3 regions of the Streptomyces sp. YKOK-I1 genome follow, and region 1 is predicted to be linked to each of the others. Evidence: riboswitches for the same ligand, from Rfam matches in the RefSeq annotation. Region 1 holds a riboswitch; each other region holds the start of a gene.

What was found. Region 1 has a riboswitch for cyclic di-AMP ahead of ACYQ8Q_RS07865 (C40 family peptidase). Riboswitches for the same ligand answer to the same signal wherever they lie in the genome.
Region 2: it holds a riboswitch for cyclic di-AMP, as region 1 does, so the genes downstream of both, ACYQ8Q_RS22070 (M23 family metallopeptidase) here and ACYQ8Q_RS07865 (C40 family peptidase) in region 1, are expected to answer to the same signal.
Region 3: it holds a riboswitch for cyclic di-AMP, as region 1 does, so the genes downstream of both, ACYQ8Q_RS33475 (M23 family metallopeptidase) here and ACYQ8Q_RS07865 (C40 family peptidase) in region 1, are expected to answer to the same signal.

Annotation. Positions count from the first base shown of each region.
Region 1 is NZ_BAAGDR010000001.1:1,894,130-1,898,516, reverse strand. Features, by position in the region: gene ACYQ8Q_RS07875 (helix-turn-helix domain-containing protein) at 1-255, opposite strand, end outside; gene ACYQ8Q_RS07870 (ATP-binding protein) at 469-948, shown strand; gene ACYQ8Q_RS07865 (C40 family peptidase) at 1,001-1,474, opposite strand; cyclic di-AMP (ydaO/yuaA leader) riboswitch at 1,478-1,657, opposite strand; gene ACYQ8Q_RS07860 (hypothetical protein) at 2,030-2,335, opposite strand; gene ACYQ8Q_RS07855 (ATP-dependent Clp protease proteolytic subunit) at 2,342-2,968, opposite strand; gene ACYQ8Q_RS07850 (hypothetical protein) at 3,479-4,387, opposite strand, start outside.
Region 2 is NZ_BAAGDR010000001.1:5,012,598-5,016,984, reverse strand. Features, by position in the region: gene ACYQ8Q_RS22085 (MarR family winged helix-turn-helix transcriptional regulator) at 1-312, opposite strand, end outside; gene ACYQ8Q_RS22080 (dihydrofolate reductase family protein) at 367-1,497, shown strand; tRNA gene ACYQ8Q_RS22075 (tRNA-Met) at 1,515-1,588, shown strand; cyclic di-AMP (ydaO/yuaA leader) riboswitch at 1,844-2,009, shown strand; gene ACYQ8Q_RS22070 (M23 family metallopeptidase) at 2,019-3,053, shown strand; gene ACYQ8Q_RS22065 (aldo/keto reductase) at 3,179-4,126, shown strand; gene ACYQ8Q_RS22060 (PrsW family intramembrane metalloprotease) at 4,168-4,387, opposite strand, start outside.
Region 3 is NZ_BAAGDR010000001.1:7,503,257-7,507,643, reverse strand. Features, by position in the region: gene ACYQ8Q_RS33485 (HPr family phosphocarrier protein) at 1-106, shown strand, start outside; gene ACYQ8Q_RS33480 (GntR family transcriptional regulator) at 355-1,050, opposite strand; gene ACYQ8Q_RS33475 (M23 family metallopeptidase) at 1,251-1,994, opposite strand; cyclic di-AMP (ydaO/yuaA leader) riboswitch at 2,009-2,171, opposite strand; gene ACYQ8Q_RS33470 (M16 family metallopeptidase) at 2,398-3,786, opposite strand; gene ACYQ8Q_RS33465 (M16 family metallopeptidase) at 3,783-4,387, opposite strand, start outside.

The DNA.
Region 1 (4,387 bases):
CCCGCCGCTCTCCTCCGAGCCGGCCAACGCCGTCATCAGCTCCCGCAGTTGCGGATCGGTCACGCCGTAGACGTCGAGAAGTAACCGCACATCGGCCGGTTTCGTACCACTGGTGCCTGTCTCGATGCGGCTCACCTTGGACTGGTGCCAGCCGACGAGCCGGGCCGCCTCGCCGCTCGTGAGCCCCGCCCGGGCGCGCAGGCTGCGCAGTTCGGCGCCCAGCTTCCGGCGGCGTACCGCGGGACCGTGTTGCATGGGCTCCTCCTTACTCCTTATGGGTCGTCCAGAAACGCTCTGCCGTGGCAGAGTTCACCGCATTGAGCGACAGATATATGCATATCTTGGTGGATCGCCACCCGTGACGGGCGCGCTGATGGCAGTCTGGCGAAGTAGCACCAGTCCGGGACCGTAATCGAACCATCCGCAGCGTGTCGGACTCCGGTCCCGTGGGAAAGGGACGAGGTCGCCATGGCAGACCATCTGGAAGCATCCGTCACTCTGCCGAGCGAAGCCGCCTCGGTCTCCACGGCCCGCGGATTCGTGGCCGGCACGCTGGACGAATGGGGACTGCCGGCGGACACGGAGACGGCCGACGCCATCCGGCTGATCGTCTCCGAACTCGCCACCAACGCCGTGCAGCACACCTTCGGTCAGTCCCCCACCTTCACGGTGGACCTGGTGCTCGACCGCGACGAACGGCTGTGCATCGGCGTCACCGACAGCCACCCGCGCTTCCCCAAACGACTGCCGGCCGCCGTCCAGCAGGACAACGGCCGAGGCATGGTGATCATTCGCTGGCTGACCGCCGAACGCGGCGGCAGGCTCAGGGTGCGCCCCACACGGGAGGGCGGCAAGACGGTCACGGTCGAGCTGCCGTGGGCCGTCCCGGCGGAGCCGGCGGCCCGCGCCGCGGGGCTCCCGCGGCCGGGCGAGCTCCCGGGGCGGTGAGGACGCGTCAGGGGGACGCCGTCACCACCCCGGGAAGCGGTGCTCCCCGGCCCTAGCGGACCCGGCCGTACCAGACGCTCTTGGTCCAGATCTTCTCCAGCTTGACCCAGCTGCCGGTCTTCGGCGAGTGCCAGATCTTGCCGTGCCCGGCGTAGATCCCGACGTGGTAGACGCTCGATCCGGAGTGGAAGAACACCAGGTCGCCGGCCTTGCGGCTGGAGGCCGAGATGTGGCGCGTCTTGTTGTACTGCTGCGCCGCCGTGCGCGGCAGCGTCTTGCCCGCCTTCTTGAACGAGTACATCGTGAGACCTGAGCAGTCGAACCTCTTGGGTCCGGCGGCTCCGTACTTGTACGGTGCACCCTTCTTGGAGGCCGCGACCTGGAGCGCCTTCGTCGCCGGCGTGGCGGCTGCCGCGTCGGCGGCCACCCCGGGGATCACGATCGAGCCGCCCACGGCGGCGATGGCGAACGCGGAGGCCGTACCGGCCCGGGCCATGAGCGACGGGACACGATTGAGCGCAGTCATGCGCAACCCTTCGTCAACCGCCTGTGAAGGATGACCTGTCGGATTCGGGCTGACAAAGGTGCCCGGCCGCTCACGCGGCTTCACCCCAAGGGCTGCTCGACCCGGTCATGGCGTGACCGTTCCGGCGACCCGTCGTGCTTGGGTCCTCCACTCCTGCCGATGCACTCCTGTCGACGGGTCAATCCGGGCAGCGGCAGGACTCGGCGTCCGCCCGGACCGCCCCGCCGCTTGTGGCGGGGACTTGTCGTCAGACACGGATCTTGACTCACCGTTGACCGAAATTCCCAATGGAACCGGTGATTTGTGGGGTTACTCACCATTCACCTGTTCGGGTGAACACCCTGATGGGTTATCAGGTGTCAAGACCGCAAAAGGCCTCCCGACCTGGGCCGCTACCCCTTGTGCCGCCCCGTGAAACGGCGCCTTCGGCGCAGTGCGCTCGTCCGCAAGAAGAGCCCCGGCTACGCCGAACGGGGGTAACTCGACTGGTCCGTTTCAAGTCCGGCCCGGACGTCGCGGTCACGAGGACGGCGCGGCGGGCCGGACGCCGGTCGGTCAACTGTCGGAGAGCGGAGGCACCGTGACGCGCGCCGTGCGGCGCTCCCCGTCCAGGACGCGCAGCGCCCGCGCGAGGGTCGGCGCATGCAGCTCGCTCTCGCCCCGCTGGTGCATCAGCGTCAGGGCGTCGCGCAGCTCCGCCGCCCTCGCCACCAGCGCCTGGGCGGCCCTGAGGCCCCGGTAGGTGTCACCGTCGTGCGCGGGATTGATCCGCCCGAGCAGATCCACCACGTCCAGATAACGGTCGATCAGCTCGGCCTCGGCGCGGGTGAGCGCCGGCAGCGGCGGCAGGTCGGGCACCATCGCTGCTCACCTCGCCCCGGAGAGGTCGCGCCGGCTGGGGACGACCCCGTCCACCAGCCCGTACGCCATGGCCTGCGGCGCGGTCAGGATCAGGTCCCGCTCAATGTCCTCGGTCACCTGTTCGGGACTGCGCCCGGTGTGCCGTACCAGCATCTCCTCCATCAGGTCCCGGGTGCGCGCCAGCTCCTCGGCCTGGATCGCCAGGTCACTGGCCTGGCCCTCGACGGGCTCGGGCAGCGCGGGCTGCCGGATCACCACCCGGGCGCCCGGCAGCGCGAACCGCTTGCCCGGCGCGCCCGCCGCCAGCAGTACCGCCGCCGAGGGGCCGGCCTGGCCCAGGCAGGTCGTCGCCACGTCACAGGTGACGTACCGGACGGTGTCGTAGATCGCGGTCATCGCGCCGAACGAGCCGCCGGGGGAGTTGATGTACAGCGCGATGTCCCGGTCCGGGTCCTTGTGCTCCAGGTACATGAGCTGGGCCATCACGTCGTTCGCCGCGATGTCGTCGATCGGTGTGCCGAGGAAGACGATCCGCTCCTCCAGCAGCTTGCTGTACGGATCCATCGTGCGGTGTCCGTGGCTCGTGCGTTCCGTGAACTCGGGCAGGACATGTCGGGCGGACGGTCGGGTCATCGGGAACCCCTCCTCGGGCGTCTGGCGCATCTGTAAAAAATGTACAGGACGTACGTGACGCGAGAAGGGGGTCGGATTCTAGTGATCACATCAAATGCCCAGGTCAGAGGCCATTTCGGCCGTTCGCCGAGGGCGGATATCTCACAACTCTCTCTACGAACCTTCGTTTGGATTGCCGGGCGGACCACGCGAGGGTCTGCATGACCGAAGCCGGACGCTCGTTCGCTCGTGGCCATGGGCGGTGTCGTGACGCGAGGCGGACGGGTTGGGGCCGACTTGCCCGGCGTGTCGCGCCCGGATGGTTGATGGATGTCGAACGTGGGGCGACTCCATCTCGAACAGGGGGCGAATCCGGGTCGAATCCGGGCTGTGGGTTTCGTCGTTTGTGTCCACTACCCATGCGGCATGTCCGGGCATTCCGGGTGTCGAATGTGGTCCAGTGCCGCTCTGTAGGAGACATCTCGGATTCCGGAAGATCACGACGTCCATCGGTGACGGGCCGGACGGCACTCAGGCCGGAACCGTGAGCTTCAGGTCCAGTGCCGGGATGTCGACGCGCCCGTCACCGTCGGTGTACCAGCGCCAGTGCGCGTCCTGGGCATCCCCATAGACGAGTCCGGTCCAGCCCGCACCGCCCGGGCCGCACAAGGCTGCCAGTTCGGCGGACTCTCGCGAGCCCGGCGTACCCGCCACCACGACCAGTCCCTTGAGCGGCCGGCGCGAGGCGGCGCCGCGTACCGTGGCTGGTGCCCGGACCGGAACGGCCACGGCCGGAGCGGGGACCTGCGGCAGCTGCTGGAGGCTCGGCGGAACGGCGAGCGGCGGAGCATCGGCCGTTCCCCGCAGCACGGTCACCGGGGTGCCGGGGCGGGTACGGGCGATCTCCGCCAGCAGGTTCTGCACGACGTCACGGGCCACCGCCTTCTCGCCGGTCACGCTGAGGACGCCGTCCAGGCGGCTGAGGTCTACGAACACGGGCCGGCCGTCGGTGTCCGTGCCTGCCCGTACCAGACAGGCCGTGGTGGGAACAGCGGGTGAGGTCACGCCGCCGTCCCCCGGGACCTGCCAGCCCGGCGCGGCAGCGGGACGACGCCAGCGCGTGCTGTCGATGCTCGTCCATGGCGCACCGGCCGCATCGGACGCGGACAGCCACACCGTCACGCCGGTGTCATCGACGCTCAGCGCGTGCACCGGCCTCTCGGGCTCCCGGTCCGTGGCGGCGAACTCGCCGAGGGTGCCGTAGGCACGCCGCACCGCGTCGAGGTCTGCGGCGAACCAGCGGCTGGTCGCCTGCCGATGCGCCAGCCTGCGGCGCCGGCGTGCGGGCTCGCCCAGCCTGTGAACGCCCCGGCGGACGACGACGTACCCGGCACGCACCTTCCGCCGGCCCACGATGCCTGCGGTGACCAGGGCGAGCAG
Region 2 (4,387 bases), 3.1 Mb from region 1:
CTCCGTCAGCACCGCGACACTGCCGCGTTTGTCCCAGCGGCAGTCCTCGCGCCGCAGCAGCCCGTCCTTCTCGAGGCGCGTCACCGCGTACGTCAGCCGGCTGCGCGTGATCTTCAGCGACTCCGCGAGATCGGTCATCCGCAGCCGACGCTCGGGGGACTCGGACAGGTTCGCGAGGATGGAGTAGTACAGATGGGGCATGCCGGCCTCCTGCTGGAGCTGCCGGTCGATGGCGTCCTCCAGGAGGAGGTAGCCGGCGACGTACGCGCGCCAGGCGCGTTGCTCCTCGGGGGTGAGCCAGCGGGTCGTCATGCCTCCAGTGTAGGTTTGTTTCAAACTTGAACCAAGACCCGGGGAGCCGCGCCGATGCCGTACCCGTACGTCCTGCTGTCCGCCGCCGTCTCCCTCGACGGCTACCTGGACGACACCACCGCCGAGCGCCTGCTGCTGTCCAGCCCCGCCGACTTCGACCGCGTCGACGAGGTACGGGCCTCGGTCGACGCGATCCTGATCGGCGCCGGCACCATCCGCGCCGACAACCCCCGGCTGCTGGTGAACTCCGCCGACCGCCGACACGCGCGCGTGGCGGCCGGAAAACCGGAGTACCCCCTCAAGGTCACCGTCAGCGGCTCCGGCGACCTCGACCCGGCCGCGCACTTCTGGCACACCGGCGGCGACAAGGTCGTCTACACGACGGACAAGGGCGCCCGGCGCGCCGGGGCGCTCGGCATCGCCGCCGAGGTCGTCCCGCTCGGCCCCGACCTGGACTGGCGCCGCCTCCTGGAGCACCTCCACGACGAGCGCGGTGTACGGCGGCTCATGGTCGAGGGCGGCGGCACCATCCACACCCAGCTGCTCCAGCAGGGCCTCGCCGACGAGGTCCAGCTCGTCCTCGCCCCCCTCTTCGTCGGCGACCCGGGCGCACCCCGCCTCTTCGGCCCCGGCGCCTACCAGGGCGGACGGCTCCGGCTGACCGAGACCCGGCGGATCGAGGACGTCGTCCTCATGCGGTACGAGCCCACCGCCCCCGGCACCGGCCTGCTTCCCTCCGCCGCCGACCGCCACTGGCTGGCCCTCGCCTGCGAGCTCGCCGCCGCGTGCCCGCCCTCCGAGACCGCCTTCAGCGTCGGCGCGGTGATCGTCGCCGCCGACGGCACGGAACTGGCGCGCGGCCACTCCCGCGAGGCCGGCGACCCCGTCGTCCACGCCGAGGAGGCCGCCCTCGCGAAACTCGACCCGGCCGACCCCCGGCTGGCCACGGCCACCGTCTACAGCAGCCTCGAACCCTGCGCCCGCCGCGCCTCCCGCCCGAAGCCCTGTGCGCGGCTCATCCTCGACGCGGGGGTGCGCCGGGTGGTCACCGCCTGGCAGGAGCCGGACACCTTCGTGACGGCCGCCGACGGAAACGGGCTGCTGACGGCCGAGGGCGTGGACGTCGTCGTCCTCCCGGAGTACGCCGAGCGGGCGAGGGTGGCGAACCTGCACCTGACCGGGTGATACAGTGGTTTCACCGACGCGGGGTGGAGCAGCTCGGTAGCTCGCTGGGCTCATAACCCAGAGGTCGCAGGTTCAAATCCTGTCCCCGCTACTGAAGGCCGAGGGCCGGAATCCGAAAGGGTTCCGGCCATCGGTGTTTGTGTCGTGCGTTCTTCCCCCGGCCCCACGTGAGGGCTGTGTGTGTACTGTGAATTCCGGCAACTCGCCCGTTTTTCACCGGTCATGGCCCGAAAGTCCAGGCCAAAAAAGGTTGTTGATCAAGCAGAAGAGCTTGGAAAGCTACGCCCGGGTCTATTAACGTTCGATAACGCAGCGCGGTCGTCCCAGCCGTCACAAGAGTCGGCTCCGTGCGCACGCGTCGAATCCCGTAAGGGAACCGGGGAACCACCACCTTGGGGTGAATCGCACGGACGCCGTCGTGAACTCACAGAGTCACGAACGGTTTACGCGCGTAGGAGACCTTCCCGCTCCGAACCCGTCAGCTAACCCGGTAGGCGTCGGAAGGAAAGGAGTGCGCCCGCGTGGCGTCCAACCGGCCTGCTCCCGAAGCCCCCTTCGTGCCGAGCCAGCGTTCCTCTTCCGACACCTTCGGCTACGGCAGCTACCGCGCTGACGAGGGCCCCTGGGAGGAGTGGAATCCCACCGAGGAGTCCCTCGCCCCGCCCCGGGGCAAGCACCGGGTCGCCAAGCAGCGCGGCGGCGGATTCGCCCGCAGCTCCACCGTCCTCGGCGTCGGCGTCATAGCCGCCTTCAGCGCCGGCGGCATGGCCAGCGCCAACACCGGCAAGCCCCCGGTCTCCATCTCCATGCCGGACCTGCCCTCCGTGGGCTCCTTCATCTCCGACGACGACTCCGGCCAGGACGCCGCGCCCGCGCTCTCCGGCTTCGGCACCGAGGCCTCCGACACCGCCGACAAGAGCGGCGGCGCCTCCGCCGACGCCGGCGAGGCGCTGCGCGAGCGGATCATCGCGCAGGCCGAGTCGCAGCAGACCCAGGTCGCCGACCGTGCCGAGGCAGCCGCGGCCAAGGCGGAGGCGGCCGCCGTCGCCAAGGCGGAGAAGGACGCCAAGGACGCGGCCGCCGCCGCGCAGGAGAAGGCCGAGCAGGCCGCCAAGGAGAAGGCCGAGGCCGCGCGCCTGGCCGAGCTGGCGAAGCAGTACACGCTGCCGACCTCCTCGTACACGCTCACCGCGACCTTCGGTCAGGCCGGCGCCTACTGGTCCTCCGGCTACCACACCGGCCTCGACTTCGCCGCCCCCACCGGCACCCTCATCAAGGCCGTCCACAGCGGCACCATCACCGAGGCGGGCTGGGCGGGCTCCTACGGCTACCGCACCATCCTCACCCTGGACGACGGCACCGAGCTGTGGTTCTGCCACCAGTCCTCGATCAGCGTCAGCGCCGGCCAGAAGGTCGCCACCGGCGATGTCATCGGCCGCGTGGGCGCCACCGGCAACGTGACCGGCGCCCACCTCCACCTGGAGGTCCACCCCGACGGCGCCGCCAACGGCATCGACCCGATGGCCTGGCTGCACAGCAAGGGGCTCAACCCGTAAGGGTGCCCTCCCGGCACCGTCCTCCCGGCACCGTCCTTCTCGGAGCGGTCCTGTTCACACGTTCTTCGTACGCTTCGGCGCGGCGGGCGGAATGGGCCGCTCCGAAGCCGTTGTTGACGTACGACATGACTTCTCTGCGCAAGCTCGGCTCCTCGGACCTCGAGGTCTTCCCTCTCTCCCTCGGCGGCAACGTCTTCGGCTGGACCGCCGACGAGGCGACCTCCTTCGCCGTCCTGGACGCCTACACCGCCGCCGGCGGCAACTTCGTCGACACCGCCGACTCCTACTCCGCCTGGGTCGACGGCAACAGCGGTGGCGAGTCCGAGACCATCCTCGGCAGGTGGGTGAACAAGCGCGGCAACCGCGACGACGTCGTCATCGCCACCAAGGTCAGCCAGCACCCGGACTTCCCCGGCCTGACCGCCGCCAACATCAAGGCCGCCGCCGAGGCGTCCCTCACCCGCCTCGGCACCGACCGCATCGACCTCTACTACACCCACTTCGACCAGCCCGAGGTGCCGGTCGAGGAGATCATCGGGGCGCTGGACGAGCTGGTGAGGGCGGGCAAGGTGCGGCACATCGCCGCCTCCAACATCTCGCCCGAACGCCTCCGGGAGTCCCTGGAGTTCTCCGACCGCGAGGGCCTCGCCCGGTACGTCGCCCTCCAGCCGCACTACAACCTGGTCTCCCGCGACACCTACGAGGGCGGCCTCCAGGACCTCGCGGCCCGCTCCGGTCTCGCCGCCGTCCCCTACTTCGCCCTGGCCTCCGGCTTCCTCACCGGCAAGTACCGCCCCGGTACGACGGTGGAGGGACCGCGAGCCGCCGCGGGGGCCGGCAAGCACCTCGACACCGAGCGGGGCGTCCGCGTCCTGGCCGCCCTCGACGAGATCGCCCGGGCCCACGGCACCGAGGTCGCCACGGTCGCCCTGGCCTGGCTCGCCGCCCAGCCGACGGTCGTCGCCCCCATCGCCTCCGCCCGCACCCTGGACCAGCTGCCGCCCCTGCTGGCGGTGGCCGACCTGGAGCTCACGGACGAGGAGCTCACCAGGCTGACGGCGGCCTCGGCGTAGGCACGGGTGTGCGTTCCGGCGGTGCCGAACCGCCCCGCCCCCTACGACCGATAGGGGTTCTGGGCGGGATACGGCCCCGCCGGATACCCGTACCCCTGGTACCCGTAGTACCCATGCGGGCTGCCGTATCCGGCTTCGTACCCGTATCCGTATCCGTACCCGTGGACCGGCGCGGGCGCCGCGGGCGCCGTCATCCGCGCCGCATGGTCCAGCGCCGGCCGGGCGACCTCCCGGCGCCGCCACAGCTCGTTCAGCAGCTCC
Region 3 (4,387 bases), 5.6 Mb from region 1:
CGAGGAGATCGTCCTCGCCTCCGACGCCGAGGGCGCGGACGTCGCGCTGGACCGGCTGGCCAAGCTGGTCGCCGAGGGGCTCGAGGAGCTCCCCGAGACCGTCTGAGTCACGCACGGGGCCGCGTCACCTTCGAGGGTGGCGCGGCTCCGCCGTTTTTCCCGCCCGCCCCGCGCCTGTCCCGCACCCGTCCCGCGCCGCCCCCACGGCCACTCCGCGACATTACCGGCGGCATAACCGGAAACCCGGGTCCGGGCACACCGAATGCGCACCTTCGAGAATTCCCGGGCGCGCACGGAAAGGGCAGCGGAAATACTGCTCCGCCAAATATCCCTTCTTTGTATACGGCCCCCGTGTTAATGCCGCAGACCCGTCATGTTTACGGGAGGTTGCGAAGTCCTCACACGGTCGGCGCGGTCCCCGCCGCCGGCGAAACGCAGCCGGTGGGCGGCCGTCGCGCGCTCGGTGTGCAGCGCCGTGACCGTCCGCGCGCGCTCCTGGTCGCCGCGCGCCACCGCGTCCACGATCGCGCCGTGCTCGGTCCAGGACTCCACGGGGTCCGCGGGCGCCTCCACCGCGTACATCCAGGCGATCTTGTGGCGGAGCTGGGTGAGCATCGACGTCAGGGCGTGGCTCCCGGAGGCCTGGGCGAGCGTCTCGTGGAACCAGCCGCCCAGCGAGCGCAGATCCTCGCTGTTGCCCCTGCGGGCCCGCTCCTGGCCCAGCCGGACGAGGCCGCGCAGCACCTTCAGATGCGCCTCGGTGCGCCGCTGGGCGGCCCGGGCGGCGCCCAGCGGCTCCAGGAGCATGCGCATCTCCAGGAGGTCGGCCGCCTCCTGCTCGGTCGGCTCCGCGACGCACGCGCCCGCGTGCCGCCGGGTGACGACGAAACCCTCGGCCTCCAGGGTGCGCAGCGCCTCCCGTACGGGGACGCGCGAGACGCCGTAGCGGCGGGCGAGGAGGTCCTCGGTGAGGCGGCTGCCGCGCTCGTAGACACCCGCGACGATGTCGTCCCGGATGGCCGTGCACACCGAGTGCGCCGGAATACGCATGACCGCCTCCGTCTTAATCCCCGTGAAACGTCGCCGAGCTCCGCCGATTGACGTGTGTTCCGTGACTCTATTGCAATGAGCCGGAATTTCCGACGGCGGACCGGAATCCAGGGATATTTTTTGGACAGCGGAGTCCCGAAAACGGCGAAAGCCCCGGCCGGTGGGGCCGGGGCTCGGAAACGCGGTGTCGCCGGGTGGCGTCAGACGTTGACGCCGTGCTGGCGGAGGTAGGCGACCGGGTCGATGTCGGAGCCGTACTCCGCCGTGGTACGGGCCTCGAAGTGCAGATGCGGGCCGGTGACGTTGCCGGTCGCGCCGGACAGGCCGATCTGCTGCCCCGGGGTGACCTGCTGGCCCACCGAGACGCCGATGGAGGAGAGGTGACCGTACTGGGTGTACGTCCCGTCGTTCATCCTGATGACGACATTGTTGCCGTACGACCCTCCCCAGCCCGCCTCGACGACGGTGCCGAGACCGACCGCGTGCACGGGCGTGCCGCTGGCGGCGTGGAAGTCGATGCCGGTGTGGCTGCCGGAGGACCACAGCGAGCTGCTCGCGTGGTAGCCCGTGGAGACGTAGGAGTCGGTGATCGGCAACACGAAGGCGTTCAGACGCTTGCGCTCGGCCTCACGGGCGGCACGCACGCGTGCCTCGCGCTCCTCCACGGCCTTCTTGGCGGCGGCCTTGCGCGCGGCTTCCTCGAAGGCGGCCTTCTTCTGCAGGGCGACCTGGTCGTCGACCTGTTCGGCGACGGCCTCGCCGGCGGTGACGACCGGGATCAGCCCGGTCTGCTCGGGGGTCGGCTCCGCGGCGAGGGCCGGGGTGGAGGCGACGGTGGCCATGACACCGGTGGTGGTCAGCGCCGCGAAACCCGCCGCGCGGACGGTGGTGCGCTGCATCCGGCTGGGCCGGCGGTGCTTCCCGGTGGTGCAGGTGTACGCCATGAAGGGCGAGCGGTCCTTTCCTTCCCTCTCGCCTACCGGGTTAGCTGACGGGTTCGGAGCAGGAAGGTCTCCTACGGACCCCCTCGCTCACGCGCGGGCGCCCGATTCACCCCAGGGACTTCATGGGTCCCCGGCTCCCCTGGCTCGCGCCGTACGGGGACTCGGCGATGACTGCCCGGTGCCGCGGATGCGGCGCGGTGCCTGACGAACAGCCGGGCCGACGGTATGCGGGACCGTTATCAATCCTCAAACGGATCACGGTTTTTGTAGCGCACGCCACAGCGCAGACACACAACCTCCGCATCAATTCGGACATCTTGCGGCCCTGGGACAACGCCCGGGACAACGCCCGGGAGGACGCCTTCGTCGCCCCGGGGCCGCAGCATGTCCGCCTCGCCCGCGTCTACTCGGCGGGGACGACGGTGACTTCGCCGATCCCGAGCGCCTCGACGGGCTCCTTGATCTGCGCGGCGTCACCGACGAGGACGGTCACCAGGCGGTCCACCGGGAAGGCGCTCACGGCCGCCGCGGTGGCCTCCACCGTGCCGGTCGCGGCGAGCTGCCGGTAGAGCGTGGCCTGGTAGTCGTCGGGCAGGAACTGCTCGACCTGGTCGGCCAGCGTGCTCGCGACGGCCGCCGCGGTCTCGTACTTCAGCGGCGCCACGCCCACCAGGTTCTGCACGGCGACATCGCGCTCGGCGTCCGTCAGGCCCTCGGCCGCAAGGGTGCGCAGCACCTTCCACAGGTCGTCCAGGGCGGGACCGGTGTTCGGCGTGTCGACGGAGCCGCTGATGGCGAGCATCGCGGCGCCCGAGCCGTCCGGGGCGGAGCGCAGGACCTGCCCGAAGGCGCGCACGCCGTACGTGTAGCCCTTCTCCTCGCGCAGGACGCGGTCCAGCCGGGAGGTGAGGGTGCCGCCGAGGCAGTACGTGCCGAGGACCTGGGCGGCCCACACGCGCGCGTGCCGGTCGGCGCCGATCCGGCCGATGAGCAGCTGCGTCTGGACCGCGCCGGGGCGGTCCACGATGACGACGCGGCCGGTGTCGTCGGCGGTCACCGGCGGCACGGGCCGCTGCTGGGCCGGGGAGCCCGTCCAGGCGCCCAGGGTCTCGCCCAGGAGTGCGGCCAGGTCGACGCCCGTGAGGTCGCCGACGACGACCGCGGTGGACGTGGCCGGCCGGACGTGACGCTCGTAGAAGGCCCGCACGGCGGCGGAGTCGATCTTCTCGACGGTCTCCGCGGTGCCCTGGCGGGGCCGCGACATCCGCACGGTCGCCGGGAACAGCTCCTTGGAGAGCTCCTTGGCGGCGCGGCGGGAGGGGTTGGCCAGCTCGTGCGGGATCTCGTCCAGCCGGTTGTGGACCAGACGCTCGACCTCGCTGTCGGCGAAGGCGGGCGCGCGCAGGGCGTCGGCGAGCAGGCCGAGCGCCTTGGGCAGCCGGGAGGCGGGCACCTCCAGGCTGATCCGGACGCCGGAGTGGTCGGCGTGCGCGTCGAGGGTGGCGCCGCAGCGCTCCAGCTCGGCGGCGAACTCCTCGGCGGAGTGCTTGTCGGTGCCCTCGGTGAACGCGCGCGCCATGATCGTGGCGACGCCGTCCAGGCCGGTCGGTTCGGCGTCCAGGGGCGCGTCGAGGAGGACCTCGACGGCGACGACCTGCTGGCCGGGGCGGTGGCAGTGCAGGACGGTCAGACCGTTGTCCAGCGTGCCGCGTTCGGGCGCCGGGAACGCCCACGGCCGGGCCTCGCCCGCCCGGGGCTGGGGGTGGAAGTCCATCGTGGCGAGCTCCGTCACTGGGCCGCCTCCTCGTTCTCGTCCTGGTCGGCGGGGGCTTCGGGGGCGGTCGGCTCGTAGACGAGGACCGCGCGGTTGTCGGGGCGCAGGCGGGCCTGGGCGACCTCCCGCACCTCCTCGGGCGTGATGTCCAGGACGCGCTGGACGGCGGTCAGCGCGAGCTGCGGGTCGCCGAACAGGACGGCGAACCGGCACAGTTCGTCCGCGCGGCCGGCGACGGTGCCGAGCCGGTCGAGCCACTCGCGCTCCAACTGGGCCTGTGCGCGCTCCATCTCCTCGGCCGTGGGGCCCTCCTCGGCGAACCGGGCGAGCTCCTCGTCGATGGCGGTCTCGATGACGGGCACCTCGACGTCCCCGGACGTCTTCACGTCCAGCCAGCCCAGGGAGGGCGCCCCGGCGAGCCGCAGCAGCCCGAAGCCGGCCGCGACAGCCGTACGGTCGCGGCGCACCAGCCGGTTGTAGAGGCGGGAGGACTCGCCGCCACCCAGGACGGTGAGCGCCAGGTCCACCGCGTCGCACGCGCGCGTGCCGTCCTGCGGCAGCCGGTAGGCGGCCATCAGCGCGCGGGCCGGGACCTCCTCCTCGACGACCTCGCGCAGCT